Regions from separate parts of the Peribacillus sp. CSMR9 genome, predicted to be linked through region 1. Evidence: riboswitches for the same ligand, from Rfam matches in the RefSeq annotation. Region 1 holds a riboswitch; each other region holds the start of a gene.

Region 1 (7,530 bases):
TTACCTTTTGATCGAAAGTGTTCGCTTTTACCGTTGCCCCGACAATGATTCTCCCGCCAACTTTGGGTACAAGATAGCAGCCATGTGAAAAGATCGTTTTTTCAAGCAATGGACGATCAGTCAGGACGGAGAAGCACTCCCCCTTTATCGGATAGGTATCGAGGTTTATTCCTGACTTTTCAAGGAGGAAAGCACTCCAAGCCCCACTTGCCACAATTACATTTTCACTTGAAAATTCGCCTATATTAGTGGACACTCCTTTTACATATCCATTTTCCGTACGTAAATCAAAAACATGGACAAATTCCTTAATATCCACACCAAGGGCAGCTGCAGATTTAGTAAAAGCGAGCGACAGCCTTGTTGCTGAAACTTGTCCATCCCCCGGAATGAACATGCCTCCCTTAATCTCATCCGATAGAAGCGGTTCCGTTTTCCTTATTTCGGCAGTAGATAACCATTCCGCCTCAAGTCCCGCATCTTGCTGGACTTTGATCATTTTCTTCAACTCTGCAACCTGGTCATCCGTAAGCGCCACCTTAAACATACCCTTATTCACTAATTCGATGTCTATTCCACTTATGTCTTTCAATTCTTTCGACAGTGCAGGAAACATCCCCCTGCTTCGGCTTGCCAATGTAAAGAGCGGGTTATCTGCATCCAGCTCAGCCTGTGCTCCTAACATCCCGGCTGCAGCACTGGAAGCTTTACTGGCAAGTCTATCTTTTTCCAATAAAAGGACCTTTTTACCTCGTTTAGCTAATTGAAAAGCAATGGATCCACCAATTACTCCTCCCCCAACAATGATTGCATCATATATGGAATTCATCTTATGTCTCCTTTCCTAAAGACTTCGAATATTCTTTAACGGCTCTAACCGGATTTTCCGCTTCAAGCACACCTGACATGACTGCAATTCCTTGTGCCCCAGCATCGCGCACGATTTGGCAATTGGAGGGTGTTATTCCGCCTATTGCAATAATCGGAAGATTGACATTTTTTGTAATTGCATGAAGCTCCTCAACTCCCTTAGGAGGAAGACCGCGTTTTGAATCCGTTTCAAAAACATGACCATATATCGCGTAATTGGCACCGTAGCGGAAAGCGGCTTTTGCTTCATCCATGGAATGGATCGAACAGCCAACACTCATCCCTGGAAATGCTCTTTTTACGACTCCTGCATCTAAACTATGAAAAGCCAATTGCACACCAAACACTTTGTGCGCCCAGGCTACATCCACCCTGTCATTAATGATGATCTTAGACAGCGGAATCTTATTATTATGTAACAGGGTCACTGCTCGATAGAGTTCTGATGCATTCATATTTTTTTCCCTTAGATAGAAGAAATCAACATGTTCCTGAATGTTTGAAGCGATTTCTACGAACTTTTCAATTGGCTGTTTCCCAGTAGAAATAATATGCAATTCTTGTGCATTCATACTTAGAACCCCTAACTAGTAAACTTGCAATCTCATAAAATCAAATAGGTAGTAACGGGAAATGAACCGATAGATAAAACCCTGCCAACAGCAGGATGATAAAATACAGAATGAATCCATGGTCTTTTATTGAAAACCCAAATTCATAATAGTATGTTCGATCCCGAGTGTCTGTAAATCGCTTCGCCTCCATCGCAACCGCGATTCTGTGAGCACGTCTGATGCTTCCGGATAACAATGGGATGGAATAGGCTTTCATTTTATAATATACCGATCTGATCCCTTTTCCCTTTTCGAAACCGCGTACCTTCATCGCGTTTCGTATCGTTTGTAACTCTTCCATCATGATGGGGATAAGCCTTAAAGCTGCCATGAAACTATAAGCATATTTCGGTTTAAGCTTAACTTGCTGCATTAAGGAATAAAACAAGTTCACAGGTCTCGTCGTCAAGGAAAAAGTTAAACCAAGTGCCGCAAAAAGCAAAGCTCGAAAGCCTACCAGTAACCCCCTCATGAAACTTTCTTCCGTAATCGATATAAGACCCCACTCAAACCAAAGTGTCTCACCTTTACCGAATAAAATCATTGCTAGAGAAGTGGATATAAAAATGAAACAAAAAGGGATTGACAAAAGTAAGATGCGTTTCATCGAATGCCCCGTAAAACACAAAAATAAGAATAAAACACCAATGGTCACATTCATCATATAATTCAGATCATGAATGAATAATGCCACAATGCATAAAACAAGCAATGCGCATAGTTTAAGGCTTGGGTTAACCTTATGGAGCCATGTTTCTGCACTTGAAACATTCATCTACATGACACTCCTTTTAAAATGATAAAACTTTGGTCTCCATAAATCCGGATTGCGTGTTGACCTTTTCATCACTTATTACATTTCCGTCTTTAACCGTCCAGATCCTGGTTGCAAAGTTTCTTGAAATATGATCGTCATGAGTTACCATGATCACTGTTGTTCCACGCCTTCGATATTCCTCAAACCATTCCAGTAATGCAAAGGTATTTTTCGAATCTTGGCCAAAGGTAGGCTCATCCAAGAGAATGATTTTTTTGTCTATGACGATAGAGGCAGCTACACTTAAACGACGCTTTTGACCCATTGATAATTGAAATGGATGTTTATCCCGATGGGCCTCTAGGCGGAACACTTCAAGCAATGATTGAACTCTCTCCCTTATTTCTTGTTGTGGCCTTTTTCCAATTCGCAATGAATAAGCAATCTCTTCATATACAGAATTTGCAACGAACTGAAACTCAGGATTTTGAAAGACAAACGTCATATGATCGGTTAGATTTTTCATCCTTTTAATAGGGGCTCCCATTAATTCATACGTACCATTCGTTTTTATGAACTGCATCAGTGCATGCAAAAGAGTACTCTTTCCCGCGCCATTTTCTCCCCTGATTACAATCCATTCCCCTGAATGGACCATCAATCCTTCAACCTTGATTTTTTCCTCTTTATTCCGAAAACCGCTAAAGCCTTGCACATGCATTAGGGGTGAACCGTCTGCAAATTGTTGTTCCCGAATGGGGGCATTCTCTTGTATATATTCATCCCAAACACCAGGGAACCAAATTCCATGTTCTTTCATTTCCTTTTTATATAGTGAAAGGATGGTATCTCTTGGACCATCAGCTATAATTTCACCTTCACCGTTAAAAAGCACGATTCGTTCGATGAATTCTAAAACATGGTCAATTTTATGCTCGACGATAATTACCGTTTTGTCTCGACCGACTTCCTTCAACAAATCCCAGATTTCTTTAGTTCCTTCCGGATCAAGCATGGCGGTTGGTTCATCTAAAAATATCACTTCCGGTTCAAGGGCCAATACTGAAGCGATTGCCAGACGCTGTTTCATCCCGCCTGATAATGTTTCTATACTTGTATGGCCTAGGTTCAATCCTACTTTACGAATATGATTTTGGATTTTCTCATTCATTTCTTCTTTAGGGACGGAAAGGTTCTCAAGGACGAAGGCAATTTCCTCATCGGCAAATGGCATGCAAAACTGACTATCAGGGTCTTGAAAAACATATCCCCATGAAGAAGCGCATTTCAATTTCTCCGCTTTCATCGGGACTTCGATGGAATTCGGAATCAATCCGCTTAACACTTGCAAAAGAGTCGACTTACCACATCCTGATGGTCCCAACAATAGAACTTTTTCACCTTTATCAATCGAGACTGATAGGTCCTTGAAAATCAAAGACCCATCACCTGGAAATTTCATTCTTAACTTCTCAACAGAAACGATTGGTTTCATGGCCATCAACCTCTACTTTTGGTCCAGTTCTGCATAATCTTTACTTGAAACTGGACGAACTAGATTAGTTACTCCTGTTGCTTCCAGGACTTTAACTAGATAATAAGCAGTTACACCTGCAAAGAATATGGAACCCACAAACCTCGCTATCATGAATAACGATAAATTCCAAAGAGTGAGAGCACCTATTTCCCCGTAGGCAAAATCCATTAATACTGATGCAAGGCAGGAAGCTATCGCAGCTAAAACGGCCACCGGCATATTGAATTTTTTATATTTGAACGCCATGAATACCAGTTCAGCGAACAAACCTTGGACCACCCCATATAAGAGTACGGACAGCCCCCATGGTGAACCTAGAAAGAATTCACCTGAAGCTGCAGCTATCTCTGCCAGAAGTGCCACACCCGGTTTCCGTAAAATCAAAAAGGCGACGGGGCCAGCTATAAACCACATTCCATAAATAAGTTGATCTAGATGTAATCCTAATGGTTTAACGGAATAATAAATCGAACCCCAAAGGATATAAACGATTCCAAATGCTACGGCAATCACGATCGTGACTAATATATCCGTTAATTTCAATCCTTTTTTCATGTTTCAATCTCCTTTATACTTCTAGTGTTTCCTTATGCATAGGCCATGTCTCTAAACGATAAGCCATTTCCCAAAATGAGTACTCATATTGGCTGCTAAGGATAAAATGCTCCTTCATTCTTTCCTTATCTTCATCTGTTACCTTTTCAGCAATCTTATCAAGCCTCGCAATTTGTTCTTCTACCAAAGAGCGGAACCACTCTCCACCGTAAGCCGCTATCCATTCTTGATAAATCGGCTCTTCCGGTTTACACTCTTGCAGCTTTTCACCTATTTCATAATACAGCCAATAACATGGCAAGATAGCCGCAATAACGTCACCTAAATGTCCAGAATATGCCGCACGATACATATGGGAAGTGTAAGCATAGGCAGTCGGGGCAGGTTTGAAATTTTCCCGTTCTTCTTTGGTGATGCCTAATCTCTCAGAAAAATTTTCATGAAGCTTCAACTCCGCTTCATATGTTCCCTGTGCGTGGCCGGCAAGCCTGCTTGTTGTATGTAAATCTGTAGCCTTGACTGCTCCTAAAGCTTGAACTCTAGCAAAATGAGATAAATAATAGGCATCCTGCTTGACATAAAAACGAAAACACTCTATTGGCAATGTGCCATCTCCTATTCCTGCAACAAACGGGTGATTAAAGCTAGCTTCCCAAATATGATCAACTTCCTGGCGGATTTCCTCTGAAAACTTCATGTCCATTACCTCCAAATTCTATTTTTTTATGAATGATACGGATAAAAGCCTTTTATAACCCCTTTTTTTTGCAAATAAAAAACCACTTTCTTTAACGTAAAGAAAGTGGTTGTACTTGAAATAATACAGAAACGTATTGTCCCAGACCCCACTTCCCTACGCTGGTATAAACCAGATCAGGTTCTAAGGGTCTTAAAGTCATACTTTAATCTCAGCTTCTCAGGTAAAATCAGTTTTTACCTATAAAGCACCCCTAGTGGTACAAATTGTATATATATTTCATTTGCCTTTATATTAACACGATAAATCCAATTGTCAAACGTATTAGAAAAGTTTTCAATCAAAGATGTTCATTATTAATCTTTTGGATTACTAGTCTTTCAATCTTCTAATACGTTAAGGATGAAGAAAAGAGGATGCCCCAGCCCCCCCATTCTCTATGGAATAATAAGATACTCTTATCCTCTTTTTTTTAAAGACAGACATAACAAAGTATTATGCATCAAAGTATTGGATAGATTGGATCTCTTAATTTGAATTCATAGTTTTCGTCTACAATCCCTACAACTTTATCGCTGTCATAAATCTCCATATGCTTAGCTGTGCGGCAATCGTATAGCACTTTTATCCATAAACTCCAGAATGTATCTTGTGTTAACTAATCAAACGGAGGCTTAATGAAGTGTTCTCACTGACTCAGATGTAAAGGGAACCAATTCTGCTGTTCGGCCGTCACGAATCTTGTTTACCCAAGCAGGATCAACCATTAATGCCCGACCCACGGCTACCAGATCAAATTCTTCACGCTCAAGCCTTTCGATTAACCCGTCGATCTTGGTATTTTTGGCACTCTTTCCTTCCGTAAAGTGACTCGTAAAATCGTTATCCAGACCGACTGATCCAACCGTAATCGTCGGTTTACCCGTCAGCTTTTTTGTCCATCCGGCGAGATTCAGATTGGAGCCTTCGAACTCAGGCTCCCAGAAACGGCGGGTCGAGCAGTGGAAAATATCGACGCCCGCATCGGAAAGTGGCGTCAGGAACCGTTCCAGCAGCGCCGGCGTTGCTGCCAGTTTCGCTGTAAAATCCGTCTGCTTCCATTGCGAGAACCGCAGCACAATCGGGAATTCCGGTCCGACGGCACGGCGGCAAGCTTCGATGACCTCAACCGCGAAGCGGGTGCGGGCAACCATGTCGCCGCCATAGCTGTCGGTACGCGGGTTCGTTTTCTCCCAGAAGAATTGGTCGATCAAATATCCATGCGCACCGTGAAGCTCAATGCCGTCGAACCCAAGCCGCTTGGCTTCGAATGCTGCCTGCGCAAAGGCTTGAACGATTGCGGCGATATCCAATTCCGAATAATCGCCAACATGCCCTTGCGCACCCATATGCCAAATCTGCGGAATAATCCGTCCGCCTACTTCGTGTACAGCAGCCACGACGTTTGCCCAACCGTTTAATGCAGCTTCGCCATAGAAATGCGGTACATTGGCTTGATTGGACGAATCCGAATGATTAATCACCGTACCTTCTGTCACGATAAGTCCAACGCCATTTTCAGCCCTGCGGCGATAATAGGCGGCCACATCCGGACCAGGCACTCCTTCAGGAGAAAATTGTCTCGTCATCGGTGCCATCACTATACGATTTGCCAGCGTCGTATTTCCGAATGCGAATGGTTTAAACAAGTTTTGAATAGATTGAGAATAATTCATAATTGACCTCCAAATAATTGAAATAGTGTTGTAGAATATATCCGCAACAGATTAGTAATTGCGTTCTTTGCTGAGAGCATCGTTCGGATAAGTTGGGAGCCCTTGCCTGGGTTGTCAGGCCGTAATCAACAGCCAATCCTGGCCGCCCTCCATAAGGTCAATCCCCCGTTCTGTCCTGCATGGATCTGACCATACGTGTCACCATCTTGCGCGGCATTAATCGCGGAATGAACGCCACGAACCGGTTGCGAGCCCCTGGCATCACGAGCGTCTTCCCGCGCAAGAAGCCTCGGTACCCTTCCTCAGCCACCTGCCCGGCCTCCATGATGGCCCCACTCTGGAACAGCTTCGAGGCGCCCATACCCGAACGATCGACGAATCCGGTTGACGTCAGCCCCGGACATAGTGCCGTCACAGTAACACCCGTGCCGCTCACCTCGTTCTCGAGAGCCTCGGTGAACGACAGCACGTACGCCTTCGTCGCGTAGTAAACCGACATCATAGGTCCCGGGAAAAAACCCACCAACGAAGCAACATTCATAATGCCCCCTTGGCCCCGTTTGACCATATCTGGCAAGAACAACTTCGTCATAACAGTCAGAGCCTTGATATTGACATCAATCATATTCGTCTCTTGCTCCAACTTCGTTTCCAAGAATGTCCCGTACAAACCGAAGCCGGCATTATTGACAAGATAGTCGACGACAACCCCCTTCTCCTTAAGCTCCGCGACAATCTCCTCCGGTACGCCGGGTGATGCGACATCCTTGGCGATGACTGTCGTT
Region 2 (7,530 bases), on a different contig from region 1:
TGTTTAAAGTAAGAATGCCGGGTGGTGATTCAGAGCCTGATATATAAATGGACGGGGATGGCATTCCGGCGACCACATCAAGAGCATTTAAAATGATATTAAGTAAAACTTGGCGAAACTCTTCTTTAGAACCGGAAATGACGGCATCATCGGCAATATTACATGTTATCGAAGCATTTACTTCCAAAATGCTGGGATATAAAAATTCGATTACCTCATTCACTAGCTGAGCAATCGAAAATAGATCAGTTTGTGCTTCTGAAGTTTCTTTTTTGGAAATATTAAGAAATTGAGTGATCCGGTAATTGAGCTGATCCAATTCCTTTGAAATGATATCAAGATATTTTATCTGCGGTTGCTCTGCCTGTAACAATTGTATGAATCCCATTATGGAAGTCAGTGGATTTCGGAATTCATGGACGAAGCTTGAGGTCATTTGGCCAAGGAGCGTCAAACGGTCTTTATGGTTTGGGCTAATGAATTGATAGCGTTCTTTAAGTTCCATCGTTTTCAATTCGGTATAACAGGATAATGCAAAATGAATTAGTTTATCGAAGTAAACGTTTATTTGCTTAATTAAATCGGATACTTCTTCTTTCGTTGCCTCGGAATTCAAAACGTGCTCAACGATGGTGGATCTGCCAATGGTTGCAGTGGAAAAGAAATTTTCCATATCCAATTGTTTATTAACTCGATCACACGCAATTTTTTCACCTACGACCTTCAGTACATCGTCTATGTCAGTATCCGATTTCCCAAGCTGATCCATTAGCAGATTGAAAATATTTTCCACTTCTCCTTTAAAATACCCCATATATCCGTCCGATAAATGGAGCAACTGATCTTTCCATTTGGAAATGATGCTGTTTTTTTGAGAAGATAAAAAGTGAATGGTCATTTCTCGATTAGATACCATTTTGCCCTCCATACTGTAGGAAAATGAATTTTACTTTCGACCCAGAAATTAATTTATTTGAATAAAATACAAAATATTAAAATAATTATTTTGCTTTTATGATAACAGATTAATGTTTTTTACACATGTGTCAATTGGATAAATATTCGGCAATTAATCGATAAATACCTTTTTTTGACACAGTTTTATTAAAGGAATTGCAGGATTTAATAATAAAAAAAGGTATCCGCAAAGTTAATGACGGTTACCTTTTTTATTAAATGCATATGGTTCAATGTGAACGATCACATGCTGGATGTTATATTCCTTCAAAAGATTCTCTTCGATTTTAACCGTAATATCGTGACCTTGGATGACGGTCAAAAGAGGGTTAACATGTACGGTAGTTTCGAGCAGGATTTCACTTCCGTGCATACGGGCTTTAATTTCACTCATGTCCTTAACACCTTCTGTCAGTATAATGGTTTGTCCGATCTTTTGCAGGAGCTGCTCGTCGAAACCATCGGTTAAAGAGATGGATGCATCACGGAAGATATCCCAGGCCGTTTTGCAGATGATGATCCCTACTACAGCAGCAGCTATCGCATCCAGCCAAGGGATTCCCATCTTAGTACCGATGATTCCTATAAAAGCACCAACACTGACAAGGGCATCGGAACGATTATCCTGTGCAACGGCGTAGATGGAAGAGCTGTTGATCTTTTTACTTAACGCTAAGTTATAACGGGAGATTCCGTACATGAAGATTGCAGAGAAAAGAGCGACATAACCGGTCAGCATATTTGGAACGGTTGTTGAATCTTGCTGGAAGAAGGATTCTATAGCACTGTAAACAACCTGGATGCCCACGGTAATCATGATGAAGGCAGCTACCAGCGAGGCTATGGTTTCCGCCCGTAAATGACCATATGAATGATTATCATCAGGAGGTCTCTTCGAAATTTTCAAACCAATCAATACGGCTATGGAAGCGATGATGTCGGTCGTATTATTTAAACCATCTGCCCAAAGCCCTTTAGAATCACCGAAATAACCGAATGACAATTTAAGAGCAGACAAGAATATGTAAGCGGCAATGCTTATGTAGGCGCCTTTTTCAGCTGAAATCGAATGTTTATCCATGTCTAATCCCTCCCCAGTGTAAATTAAAAGATATCAAAACAAACCTTAGTGAGTCTATAGAAAAGTTGTTGCATTTAGCCATCTAACCTGGTTAATTGCAGGTGTATTGAAGTTGGTTAAAAGAAAGGATACCTCCATAAATATGGGAGTGGTAAGTTTTTATGATATGACATTTTCTTTAAGTTGTCTTTTATAGAAACTAGTAGTATATTCTAACCGAGGATCGAAAATTAAATACTTCCACAAGGGGAGCCAAAAGGCTGAGAGTGAACGGTTGAGTTCAGACCCTATGAACCTGATAGTTAACACTAGCGTAGGGATGTGGTTTTGGATACAAGCAATACTGGGCATCCACTACCGCCCCGGTGTTGCTTTTTTGTTTGTGCAAAATCTGGCAGGGAGGGAACTCATGGACACTTTTCATTTTTGGAGAAGGGAGAGACATGATGAAAAATAAAACGTTATTCATGACAGAGGTTGCCATTTTTGCTTCACTGGCTTTATTACTGGATTTGGTTTCTGGATTCATTTTTTCAAGAATCTGGCCGCAAGGAGGCTCGATTTCAATAGCCATGGTACCGATTTTTCTGATGGCATATCGGTGGGGCATCAAAGGTGGTATGTTAACCGGATTGTTACTTGGGCTTTTGCAGATCGTCAGTGGTACAGCATGGATCAGCACGCCGATTCAAGGCTTCATTGATTATTATCTTGCCTTTACGGTTGTCGGGATATCCGGTGTATTCATGAATAAGTTTGTAAATAGCTATAAAGAGGAAAAGCGTTCCAAAGCGAAGTGGTATGGGATTGGCGGCATGTTTTTGGGCAGTTTTCTGAGGTTTCTGTGTCATTTCATATCCGGAATCGTGTTTTTTGGCTCTGCAGCTCCAAAAGGTCAGCCAGTAGTGATTTATTCATTCATTTATAATGGGACTTATATGCTGATCAGTTTTATATTATCGGCCCTTGTGGTGATGATGTTATATTCGGCTGCTTCAAGTGTATTACTGAAAAAAGCCTATTAACAAAAAAAGCCGGATTCTATAAAGAATTCGGCTTTTTTCGGAGATTAAGCAAATTGAGTCTTACAGGGCGAAACGGCTCAATCCTCATTTTGCAATGAATACCGAACAGGGTGCGTTTTTCGCAATGGAGCTGCTTGTACTGCCAAGAAAGAATTTTTCCAAACCGCTTTTAGCGCTATTGCCTACAACGATGAGGTCGGCAGCAGTTCTTGCCGCATATTCACATACGCTATCTGGTGCATGTCCTTCCAATATCTCGAATTTCCCCTTGACTTGACATTCACTTAGCAATCTCAACGTATTACTTTCTGCGTTCTGAACACTACTCTCAACGGCGGAAGGGGTGTCATTGACCATTTGAATTTCTGGTTGTTCGACTTCAACGACGGGATGTGTCTGGACGGGATCCACATAAAATCCAGCAGCCGGTACAAACCCCGGCGCCGAGGCGTTTCCCATGATACGCTGCTCAACCTTATCAAATAGGACATGAACTACGGTCAGCTCGGCCTCAGGAAAGGCCTTTTTCAATGTTGCTCCATATTCCACGGCACGTTTACTTTCTTCATTTCCATCAAAAGCGACGACAATATGTTTTAAATTTTTTTTCATACCATCTCTCCCCTTTTATAAGTCTTTAAAGTGTTATACCCACTTTTTAAGGGTTTCACGCCATTAATCGGTATATAGATCGCAAAATACGGGTAAAGGATAGATACGGCCATTATTAAAAATGGTAGGATGAAATCCTGGTCCTTCAATTGGCGGGCTTATTTTTCATTCGGTGAAGGGGGTATCATCGGCAAGGAAACCGATACCCGGGTATAGTGCTAAAGAAAAGGCGACTTAGCTTAGGCCTTTTAGTCAATCGACGAGTTTTCTTTAATAAAAGGGGTAAAATATTTTTAATGAAACATGTCGCAGATTGGAAAATGGGGGTACAAATGAGAGGGTTAGTGAAATTAGGTCTAATTATTATATTGGTGATTGTGGTTTTAGGCGCCGGTTCACTTTTTTATTTCAGACAGGGTGCAGATATAAGCCATCTTCAAAATATTCTTCAGCAACCAACAGGAATCTATGATCGGGATGGAAATCTTGCCAGCACGATCACGGCAAATAAATCCGAAGGTGTTTCGATAGATGAAATACCGGAACATATGAAACAAGCGGTGGTTTCCATTGAGGATCACCGTTTTTATGAACATCACGGCATAGATTATCAAGGGATTTTGCGAGCGCTGATTAAAAATGCGAAGGCCGGAAGTGTTGTTGAAGGAGGGAGCACGCTTACCCAGCAGCTTGTGAAGATTACGATGCTGGAGTCGAATCGAACACTGAAGAGGAAGATTGAAGAGTTTTTTCTGGCCCAGGAAGTTGAAGATAAATATACAAAAGATGAAATTCTGGATATGTATTTGAATCAAGTTTATTTTGGCCATGGGGCATGGGGAATTAAAAAGGCCGCAAATATTTATTTTTCCAAAGAGGTCTCTGAATTGACCGTTGCCGAGGGAGCCTTGCTGGCAGGTGTCATTAACTTGCCATCCAAACTTGATCCATATAAGAACTTAGACGGGGCAGTGAAGCGGCGTAATTTGGTTCTTTCTAAAATGGCGGAACATGGTTATTTGACGAAAGATGAAGCAGCGGCTGCAAAAAAAGATACAGTGACACTTCTCATGGGGGAGAAGGAAACCGATCCATTAAAAGGGAAGTACCCTTATTATGTCGATCATGTTTTATCGGAAGCATCGAGCAAATATGGAATAGAGCTTGAGGACCTGCTTTCAAAGGGCTATAAAATATACACGACACTGGACCAATCCATGCAGCAGGCTACAGAATCCGTGTATGCGAATGAAGCCAATTTTCCAGTTGGAACGAGTACAGGAGAAATGGTTCAAAGTGGATCAGTCCTCCTTGATCCTAAAACAGGAGGGATAAGGGCAATTGTCGGTGGGAGAGGAAAGCATCAATTTATGGGATATAACCGGGCAACCCAGCTGACAAGATCTCCAGGTTCATCCATTAAACCACTTGTCGTTTATACTCCAGCGGTTGAAGAGGGATACGGTATCACTGCCCCTTTGAAGGATGAAAAAATGAGCTTTGGGGAATATGAGCCAACAAACCTGAGCGGTGTATATAAAGGAGAAGTACCCATGTATGAAGCGGTGATGAATTCCTTGAATGTACCAACGGTTTGGCTTTTGAATGAGATTGGCATCGATAAGGGGCTGGATTCTCTTAAACGGTTTGGGATTCCTTATGAAAAGGATGATCGAAATCTGTCGCTTGCTTTAGGAGGGATGAAGAAAGGTGTGTCCCCGCTGCAGATGGCAGGAGCCTTTTCAGCATTCGCCAACAGCGGGGAACGTATGGAAACCCATGCCATTGTAAAAATAGAAAATAATGATGGAAAAGAGGTAGCCGCCTGGAAAAAGGAAAGCACCAAAGTAACCTCTAAAGGCGTCGTCGATAAAATGAATTCCATGTTGCTTGGTACAGTGGAATATGGCACAGGGAAAAACGCAGCTGTATCGGGTTATGAAATAGCAGGTAAAACAGGTTCAACACAAGTTCCCATCGAAGGAATATCAGGGGTTAAAGATCAATGGTTCATCGGTTATTCACCTTCGTTGGTCGGTGCAGTATGGGCTGGATATGATAAAACGGATGAAAAGCATTATTTAACGACACACAGCAGTCAGGGAACTGCAATCATCTTTCAAAAAATAATGTCGAGAGCATTACAGAATCAAGCATCTCAATCTTTTAATACTCAAGATATCGGACCGCTTATAGCTAAACAACAGGCAGTTATAGCTGAGCAACAGGTAAAGAAAGAAGAGGAGGACAAAAGGAAGCAATATTGGATTGATAAAGGAAAAGAAATTCGGAATGGTTTGAAAAAATGGAGGGATTGGGATGTGCCTTGGTAATTTTCATGAAATGGGAGCATGGCACGCCCGTACTTTCCAATAAATTAGCATAAAAAAAAGACTGTCAATCATTGACAGTCTTTCATCATTCATTAAAAAATGAGATTTGCTATTATGCCGATTACGACGATTGCGCCTATCACCATTAAAATGGTTCTCACTTCTATACACCCTCTTCATGACGTAGTTGGAATCATTTAAATATTAACGGTTTGGTTCGATTGGAATCCAAATGCACTTTCATCATTTTCTTTACAAATAGCCTGTACTTTTTCTAGCATGGCATGTACATTCTCGCCTTCAAGTATGACTTTCATGGTTGCACACTCTTGAAGAATGAGCACAAAGGATACGAAAGTCGAAAGTTTCTTGGCATCGACCAATTTATGGTTGCAGATAAAATATATATTCCCTTTAAATTCTTTTGTAACTTGATATAGGTTCATGATTTGTCGCATGGATAATCTTTTATTTGTTTTAATATCAGAAGAAATCACTTTATTCATGTCGTTTACTCCTTTTGTTTTTATACTTTTGGAAAAGCATAATCAAGATGTCAATGTCAATTCAGCTACAACACTTTTTAAAATGAACAAGTATGTTTGGTCTTTTTTATGTAATTGTTAGCGGGTCATGTTGTATATTTACCCGAGTGAAAGATTTTGAAACCTATTTGAAAATTTCAATTTTTGGAGGGGGAACGAACTATGCTAACACTTATTAAAAATGGGGAGCTTTATGGTCCGGAATATATGGGCCAAAAAGATATCCTCTTGGTTGGAAAGCAAATTGGTTTCATTGAGGACAAGATTGATGTCCCTGCAGAGTTCGTTGAAATGAAAGTGATTGATGCGAGTGGCCAAATTGTGGTTCCGGGTTTTATAGATGCTCACGTACATATTATCGGCGGAGGTGGGGAAGGGGGCTTTAAAACGAGGACACCAGAAATCCAATTAACAGATGCCACTTTAGCGGGTATAACGACATTGGTAGGGGTCATCGGAACAGATGGGACGACAAGGACCATGCCAGCACTGCTCGCTAAAGCGAGAGCGCTTGAAGAAGAAGGCATTAGCTGCTTCGTTCAGACTGGTTCCTATCAAGTTCCAGTCAAGACGTTAACCGGTAAGATCGAAGATGATTTGATTCTTGTGGATAAAATTATCGGTGTTGGCGAAATTGCCATTGCCGATCATCGTTCTTCACAGCCGACTGTAGCTGAACTGGCTAAATTGGCCTCTCAAGCGCGTAATGGAGGTCTGTTGTCCGGGAAAAGCGGTATCGTCAACATTCATGTCGGCGACAGTAAAAACCATTTGCAGGTAATTGAAGAAGTTGTCGAGACAACGGAAATACCGATCACACAGTTTTACCCTACACATATAAATCGAAATCCGCATTTATTCAAAGCAGGGATGGAATATGCAAAAAAAGGGGGTTATATTGATTTTACGACAAGTACGATCAAGAAGTTCCTTGAAGAAGGGGAGGTCAAAGCAAGTACAGCAATAAAGAGAGCACT
Region 3 (7,530 bases), on a different contig from region 1:
TTCATGCTCTAAGCTGGTTCGCGACTGTCGGGTCTTTGTTCATGTTCGCTGACCTTCGCCGTCGAAAGGGATTATGGCTGAAAAGGTGGACAGGGGGAGTATTGCTAGGGGCAGGTTCTTTTCAGTTATATGACGGTACCATCCAGCACAAGCTCATGCGTCTTCATCAGATCCGTTACAATGTCGATATTCTCCCATACGACTTGATTTGGAACATTGCAGCCACTGTCATGATTTTGATCGGCATTTCCCTTATCATTCGAACACGGCGCAGCTTACTTAAAATGAAAGCAGAAGGCCGCTATGCACAGTAATGGTCATATTCAAAATGATAATGGAGCTCTCTTTGAATCGATTTTATTGATTCTACCCGCGCTTGTTATAGTGATCTATATTGCAGCTGTCGTAATTTCGAGCCGCCGCTATCAAAAATGGCCCTTATACCGTACGTTCTCATGGATTCTTGGCATCATCTGTGCAGATTCTGCAATCATTGGCCCCATAGCCAATCGCGCGCATATGGACTTCACTGCGCATATGGTTGGTCATTTACTGCTTGGAATGATTGCACCCATCCTACTCGTGCTTGCTGCTCCCATTACTCTTGCACTGCGAACACTTGATGTACAATCAGCAAGACGCCTTTCAAAGTTATTGAAAAGTTGGCCGCTGCGCATTTTAAGTAATCCAACCATTGCTACCGCGCTAAATATTGGGGGACTCTGGATACTTTATACGTCTGGGTTATATGGGTTGATGCATCAGAGTGCGCTTCTACGTGCATTAGTGCATTTTCACGTGTTCATAGGGGGTTATCTATTCACTGCGTCTATGATTTATATGGACCCTGCGCCCCACAGGTTCAGCTTCATGTTTCGAGCTATCGTATTTACAATTTCACTGGCCGGCCATGATATCCTTTCTAAATATATTTTTGCCCATCCTCCAAGCGGAGTCACCAAGGAACAAGCGGAAAATGGAGGAATGTTAATGTATTATGCCGGTGATGCCATCGACGTTACAATTATCTGCATCCTATGCTATCAATGGTTCAAAGCCACCCGGCCTAAGGAATCACTTGCCTTGTAGGAAGGACGGTTCTATGATTACTTCTGTAAACTCCTGTGTTTCTGTTTAATCGTTCATTGTTTAGCCCATACTAATTTTTGATGAAAAAAATTTAGGATGGAGCTGAATGGAAAATGGAATTTGAAGCTAACAATTCTACTGAAAATGCTCTTCGTGATTATAAAGCTGGAATCGGTGCCTTTACGCATAAAATGCCTGATCTAGCTGAGAAATTCAATTCGTTTACGGAAGAGTGCTTTAAAGAAGGACAATTATCCAAGAAAGAAAAACAGCTTATCGCATTAGGAATAAGCTTATATTCGCAAGATGAATATTGTATTATCTATCATACTAAAGGATGTCTTGATCAAGGCTGTTCCGAACAAGAAATTCTTGAAGCCATTGGTGTGACCGCAGCATTTGGCGGAGGAGCCACCATGAGTCAGGCTGTAACCCTCGTCCAGGAATGCATTCAGGAAATAAATCAGATGAAACAATGATAAAGAAGGGGTAGGACAATTTGTCCTACCCCTTCTTTATGTTTGACAAAGGAATCCAAAAACCATGTCATTTAATGACTTATGTTGTTATTTCCTTGTGCGGGTGCATATGAATTCATCATTTGTTGCATATCCTGCTGTGCAAGCTGTGGAACTTGGTAGTAATGATGTTTGTTTTGATATAACGAAATCTCATATGCCATTTCAATGCAGTTCGGAACGGAATCTGCAAACACACGGCGAACCACCGGATTCGTTATTTCAAGCGCTGCCATCGCTTTCATGGATGCTGCAGACTTAACAGCTCCAAGCATCAAGCCTGCAATGCACTCATCTGTAATTTCCGACACGGATTGCAAAGGTTTCTTTGGCTGGGTTGGTGTCAATCCATATATAAAATCATTACCTTGATTCATTTTGTAGCTCTGGGTTGGTTTAGAAGGATCTTGGCCCGTTTGGAAGCACTCCAGTGAAATATTATATTCATCTTGGATGAACTGATATTGACGATCCAGAATGTCCATCAATTCCTGATCCTGAGCATGCTGACGCAAAAGCATGTAAGTGTTTAAAGTTCCAATCGCTCCCGACAACACTTCATGTACATCGAATACTTCGTGACCACCGTGATTCATTTGTGGGGGAATAGCACCCGTTTGCATGTTCTGGTGTACTTGACCTTGTTGATTTTGATTTTGCATTTTATTTCCCTCCTCGTTTCGTTTCATCAATGATGTGAACAAGCTTAGTATGTTAAAAACCAACAGGATTATTCAATAAACTCTTCCGCCCTACATCATGTTGTCTGTTTAAAAAAAGCCGTGATGTTCTAAACTATAAACACTTTATATGTATGGGAGGATTTCAAATGACTCATAAATGCTTCTATTGTACTGATGACACGGAAGAAAAAAAAATCCATGTCGTAACATTTCAAGTTACTGACACGGATAGAAATGAAATGCTCTGTGATGAATGTTATCAAGAATGGCTACAAGGAATAAAAGGCTAAATTACCCTCTAACATTTCCAAACATTAACTCATGGATTCATGGATTAGTACAGGGTAACTTAAATGCGTAAAATAGTTCAAGGAGGATGGTTATGGGAATTTTAAGCGGAAACCCAAAAGAAGAGCCTATGCATTACGGAGAGGTATTTGGTACATGGGCATTTCTAACAACAACAAAAGGGTTAATTGCATGTCATCAAACAATGCTCAATCACACTGGTGACAAGGACCTGCATAAATTACTTGTAGAAGTGATAAATCAAGGGAAACAGGAAAATGACCAAATTGAATTATTATTAAAAGAAAATAACGTAGGACTGCCTCCATCACCACCTGAAAGGCCTAAAGCTAATTTAGAGGATATTCCCGTTGGGGCACGTTTCAAGATCCTGAAATCTCTGCTTCAGTATCAATCGATATTAATGCAGGATTAGTTGCTTGCAGCCAGATCATGGGTCAATGCATCCGCGAAGATATCGCAGTGATGTTCGCACAATTCCATGCAAAAAAAGCAGCATTGGGTGCTGATTTCCTAAGATTAAATAAGGAAAAAGGATGGCTGGTCCCTCCCCCTCTTCATATTAATAAAACAAGTTTGTAATGAAATATCCCTTAATCATGTTGACTTTATGATTGAATGCCCCACATGATTAAGGGATTAATTCCGATAACGAAAGGACGATTAAGGAATCACTACCATTGCAGACTTTCGATTAAGTAGCACTTTGTACATTGTTGACTATAATCATTTTTTACAAATTCATGATTACAATTCTCCCGAAAAATGTTCAGCTCTCTTTTTAGCTGTTCCAATTGAGTTTCCAACTGTTTCATTTCAACTTTTATCTGGATTACCCGATTCATCGAATTCTCCCTCTCGTCCGAATCATTGATAGATTTCTCCGTCCGTTTTCCTAAATTCATTCGCTTTTTCTTTAAGCCCTTCATCGATTACCGACTCAAAACCCAGGCCCTTTTCTTTTGCCAAATCACGGATGTCCTGGGAGATTCTCATACTGCAGAATTTAGGTCCGCACATTGAACAGAAATGGGCTGTTTTGGCACCTTCAGCCGGAAGAGTTTCGTCGTGATATTCAACCGCCCTTTCAGGGTCGAGAGAAAGATTGAACTGATCTCTCCAACGAAATTCGAATCTAGCCTTCGAAAGGGCATCATCCCGTTTTTGTGCATCCTTATGGCCCTTTGCAAGGTCAGCTGCGTGGGCTGCAATTTTATAAGTAATGACCCCTACTCGAACATCCTCTTTATTCGGAAGTCCCAAATGCTCTTTCGGTGTCACATAACATAGCATGGCAGTTCCAAACCATCCAATCATTGCAGCACCAATCGCAGAAGTAATATGATCGTATCCAGGAGCTATATCCGTTGTTAAAGGTCCTAAGGTATAGAATGGAGCTTCTTGACAGACTTCCAGCTGCTTATCCATATTTTCTTTAATCAAATGCATCGGTACGTGACCGGGTCCTTCCACCATGACTTGAACATCGTGCTTCCAAGCAATCTTCGTCAGTTCCCCCAGTGTTTCCAATTCAGCAAATTGCGCCTCATCGTTTGCATCTGCAATGGATCCAGGACGGAGGCCGTCACCTAATGAAAATGAAACATCATATGCCTTCATGATTTCACAAATCTCTTCAAAGTGAGTATAGAGGAAGCTTTCTTGGTGGTGGGCCAAGCACCATTGTGCCATGATGGACCCCCCTCGTGAAACAATACCCGTAACTCGTTTTGCTGTTAAAGGGATGTACCGCAAAAGCACACCAGCGTGTATGGTAAAGTAATCGACACCTTGCTCGGCCTGCTCGATTAATGTATCCCGAAAAACTTCCCAATTTAAATCTTCCGCGACTCCATTCACTTTTTCCAATGCTTGATATATCGGAACCGTCCCAACTGGCACTGGTGAATTCCTGATAATCCATTCCCGGGTCGTGTGAATATTCTTTCCGGTGGATAAATCCATTATGTTGTCGGCTCCCCAACGTGTAGCCCAAGTCATTTTCTCCACTTCATCTTCGATCGATGAACTAACAGCTGAGTTTCCTATATTCGCATTTATTTTCACATGAAAATTACGTCCGATGATCATTGGCTCACTTTCAGGATGGTTAATATTTGCCGGAATGATCGCCCTTCCGCTAGCTACCTCTTCTCTTACAAACTCAGGGGCAACATTTTCCCTGATTGAAATGAACTCCATTTCTGGGGTGATGATACCTTTACGGGCATAATGAAGCTGGGTTACGTTTTTCCCTTTCATTGCGCGCAATGGCTTTCTTTTCAATCCCGGAAAAATTTCAGCTTTGGATTGTGACTCCACTTTTTTATATCCATTATCTTCGGGTTTTATTTCACGTCCTTCATACTCTTCAACGTCTTCACGTTCCAAGACCCAATTGCGTCTAATCGGGGCAAGGCCTTTATGAATATCAATGGGATATTCTGAATCCGTATATGAACCGCTTGTGTCATAAACCCGCAAAGGCGGATTCTCCTCTTCGCCGAATGCACCTGTAGTGGGACTTAGTTTAATTTCACGCATAGGTACTTTAATATCAGGTCTAGATCCCTCAACATACACTTTTTTACTCCCGGCAAAACTGGACATAATTGAAACGTTCATGTCATTTACTGAATTACTCATCATGATTTCATTTCTCCTTTTTAAGTTCATTTAAAAAGGACAAAATCCAATCCATTTCGCACGAAAAAACCGGATCTCATATTTAAGACCCGGCTAACGTTAGTATGACTACAGAAATGACCAAATGAAATGTCATTGTTTAGTAGATTCTAACTTCCCCACGCTGGTATGAACCAGATCAGGTCCTGAGGGTTAAGAAGCATAAGCACTTCTCTCTCAGCCCAACTGTTATTGGACACCCCTAGTCTGAATAATTTAATTGATTACAGGGTAACTATATATCACCCTTTTCATTCTGTATATAATTTGAAAGTCCTAATACTTTAGGTCATCCTCTCCAAATTCGTTACTTGGAGAAGGATCACCAATTAATTTTCCAGGCTCTCAAGGATTGGGAAAAGCCCCTCTAAATGCTTGATTTCATAGGTTGGAAGCACTTCATTCCGTTCCTTATCATGGCGATTTACCCAAACCGACTTTATACCTACCCGTGATGCTCCAAGGATATCCGTCATTAAATTATCGCCGACCATCAATACTTCATCCTTATCAAGCTCCATGATCTCCAAAGCATGCTCAAAAATGGAGGCATCCGGTTTACCTCGTCCAAAAGCTCCAGAAATGACGATTTGATCGAAATAAGGAACTAGTTCAGGTGTAATTTCAAGTTTAGTATTTTGGAGTTCAGGAGAACCGTTTGTCAACAATAGCATTTTGTACTTCCCTTTTAATTCATCTAACACACGGAATGATTCTTCATAAATAAATGGCTTTTTACGTCTCTCTGCAGGGAAACGTTCTGCCAGTTCCAGCCCAAATGCCGGGTCATCGATCCCTAATGCCTTCAAGCCTCTCGTCCATGCTTCTTTCCGATAATTTGGTGCAATCACGGCCATCTTCCGGAATTCATCATGATCATCCTGAAAATTTCCCCACAGTCCTTCAAATGGGTTGATTCCGATCATTTGTGTAAATCCATAAGTATCGTAAGAAGAATAAAGCTCACGCGCTTCCTTCCGAACCGCTTCTTCAAACTCGTCGACATTTAAATCATATTTCTCCTTAGCCACTTCACATGTGGCCACAAAAGCCTCTTTTACACTTTTCTGATCCCATAGTAATGTATCATCTAAATCAAAAAAAACTGCCTTCACCAAATTGTCCAACCTCTTTCCCTATTATTGAATTCGTAAAAATTACACTATTACAATAATAAACCACAACCAACGGAAAAAGAATAACTAATCGGAAAAGGCCTGCATCTTTCTTAAGCAAAATGTTCAATATACCAGACTTACCTTCTATGGCGGGAAACCCTATATTTTTGACTTATCATCTTTCGAATACATACAGCTTTCCATTACCGGCAATCTTGAATTTTGGACCGGTGAACCCCCGTCGGATCAGCTCTTTCCTCATATAAACCATAAGGGCGGCATGACTCACGATCAGAACATCCCTTTCCCCCTTTGCAAAAACTTCATCCAATACTTTATTGATCCTTCGTTCGGCGATCTTAATTTCCGCCCTTGTCTCCTTGTTGAACAGCGAGCAGCAGCGAATCCAGATGGCCCAAAGGATGAACGGCAGCTTCACCTTCCCTTTGAGAGGGGGAGAAGGTATTTCCCGCAGCTCCTCCATCCGATGAACCGTACCTGGATAAATATGTTCCGCTGTCTTGACAGCTCTCGACATATCACTGCAATAACATTCCTGCCATTCCTCCACGCCAAGTAAAGTCGTTCCATAAATAATATCCGCTGCATCATAGTCCACAAACCATTGCTTCATATCATCCGCCGTCACAGATTTCCCAGTAGGGAATTCATGTGCCACCTTAAAATGCCGTACCAAACCAATTTTCATTTTTTTCTCCTCTTTAGCTTTTGAATTATAAAATTAACTTTCTATTTGATCCACCAACTTATATAATAGATAATGTAAAAATTATACAAAGGTGGTAATTGAATGCTATCCAAGAATTTCACTAAGATTTTCCTTGCTGTCGCATTAACTTTTACATGTATCTCTTTTTTACTGATAAAAATCGACTCTGTCTCCGCAGCCACTACAGAAAACGCAACGGTAAACACGAAGAATTCCCCTTTATCTGTTAGAAGTGGTCCCGGCACCAGCTATAAAAAAGTAGGATCGTTGGAGAAAGGGAAAGCCGTAACCGTTTATTCGAAAACAAAATCCGGCTGGTCGGAAATTCGGTACAATGGAAAAGAAGCCTATGTATCTACTAAATATTTAAAATTCAGCAATGTGAAGATAACCAAGAA

The links. A riboswitch is a leader RNA that binds a small molecule or an ion and turns the genes downstream of it on or off. The one in region 1 is predicted to bind thiamine pyrophosphate.
Region 2: it holds a riboswitch for thiamine pyrophosphate, as region 1 does, so the genes downstream of both, thiT (energy-coupled thiamine transporter ThiT) here and tenA (thiaminase II) in region 1, are expected to answer to the same signal.
Region 3: it holds a riboswitch for thiamine pyrophosphate, as region 1 does, so the genes downstream of both, thiC (phosphomethylpyrimidine synthase ThiC) here and tenA (thiaminase II) in region 1, are expected to answer to the same signal.

Annotation. Positions count from the first base shown of each region.
Region 1 is NZ_JAOPHO010000014.1:61,579-69,108, reverse strand. It holds gene thiO (glycine oxidase ThiO) at 1-829, opposite strand, end outside; gene N9I19_RS09655 (thiamine phosphate synthase) at 831-1,442, opposite strand; gene N9I19_RS09650 (energy-coupling factor transporter transmembrane component T family protein) at 1,483-2,259, opposite strand; gene N9I19_RS09645 (ABC transporter ATP-binding protein) at 2,276-3,736, opposite strand; gene N9I19_RS09640 (ECF transporter S component) at 3,749-4,333, opposite strand; gene tenA (thiaminase II) at 4,347-5,030, opposite strand; TPP riboswitch at 5,167-5,295, opposite strand; gene N9I19_RS09625 (NADH:flavin oxidoreductase) at 5,705-6,745, opposite strand; gene N9I19_RS09620 (SDR family NAD(P)-dependent oxidoreductase) at 6,903-7,530, opposite strand, start outside.
Region 2 is NZ_JAOPHO010000005.1:115,966-123,495, forward strand. It holds gene N9I19_RS05655 (histidine kinase N-terminal domain-containing protein) at 1-916, opposite strand, end outside; gene N9I19_RS05660 (cation diffusion facilitator family transporter) at 1,151-2,038, opposite strand; TPP riboswitch at 2,274-2,375, shown strand; gene thiT (energy-coupled thiamine transporter ThiT) at 2,482-3,063, shown strand; gene N9I19_RS05670 (universal stress protein) at 3,148-3,675, opposite strand; gene N9I19_RS05675 (transglycosylase domain-containing protein) at 3,972-6,008, shown strand; gene N9I19_RS05680 (hypothetical protein) at 6,206-6,514, opposite strand; gene iadA (beta-aspartyl-peptidase) at 6,716-7,530, shown strand, end outside.
Region 3 is NZ_JAOPHO010000016.1:50,400-57,929, forward strand. It holds gene N9I19_RS10340 (DUF2243 domain-containing protein) at 1-314, shown strand, start outside; gene N9I19_RS10345 (cytochrome c oxidase assembly protein) at 304-1,089, shown strand; gene N9I19_RS10350 (carboxymuconolactone decarboxylase family protein) at 1,203-1,568, shown strand; gene N9I19_RS10355 (spore coat protein) at 1,640-2,269, opposite strand; gene N9I19_RS10360 (hypothetical protein) at 2,437-2,580, shown strand; partial or broken gene N9I19_RS10365 (DUF3231 family protein) at 2,673-3,181, shown strand; gene thiC (phosphomethylpyrimidine synthase ThiC) at 3,467-5,248, opposite strand; TPP riboswitch at 5,384-5,498, opposite strand; gene N9I19_RS10375 (HAD family hydrolase) at 5,614-6,402, opposite strand; gene N9I19_RS10380 (histidine phosphatase family protein) at 6,578-7,111, opposite strand; gene N9I19_RS10385 (PdaC/SigV domain-containing protein) at 7,214-7,530, shown strand, end outside.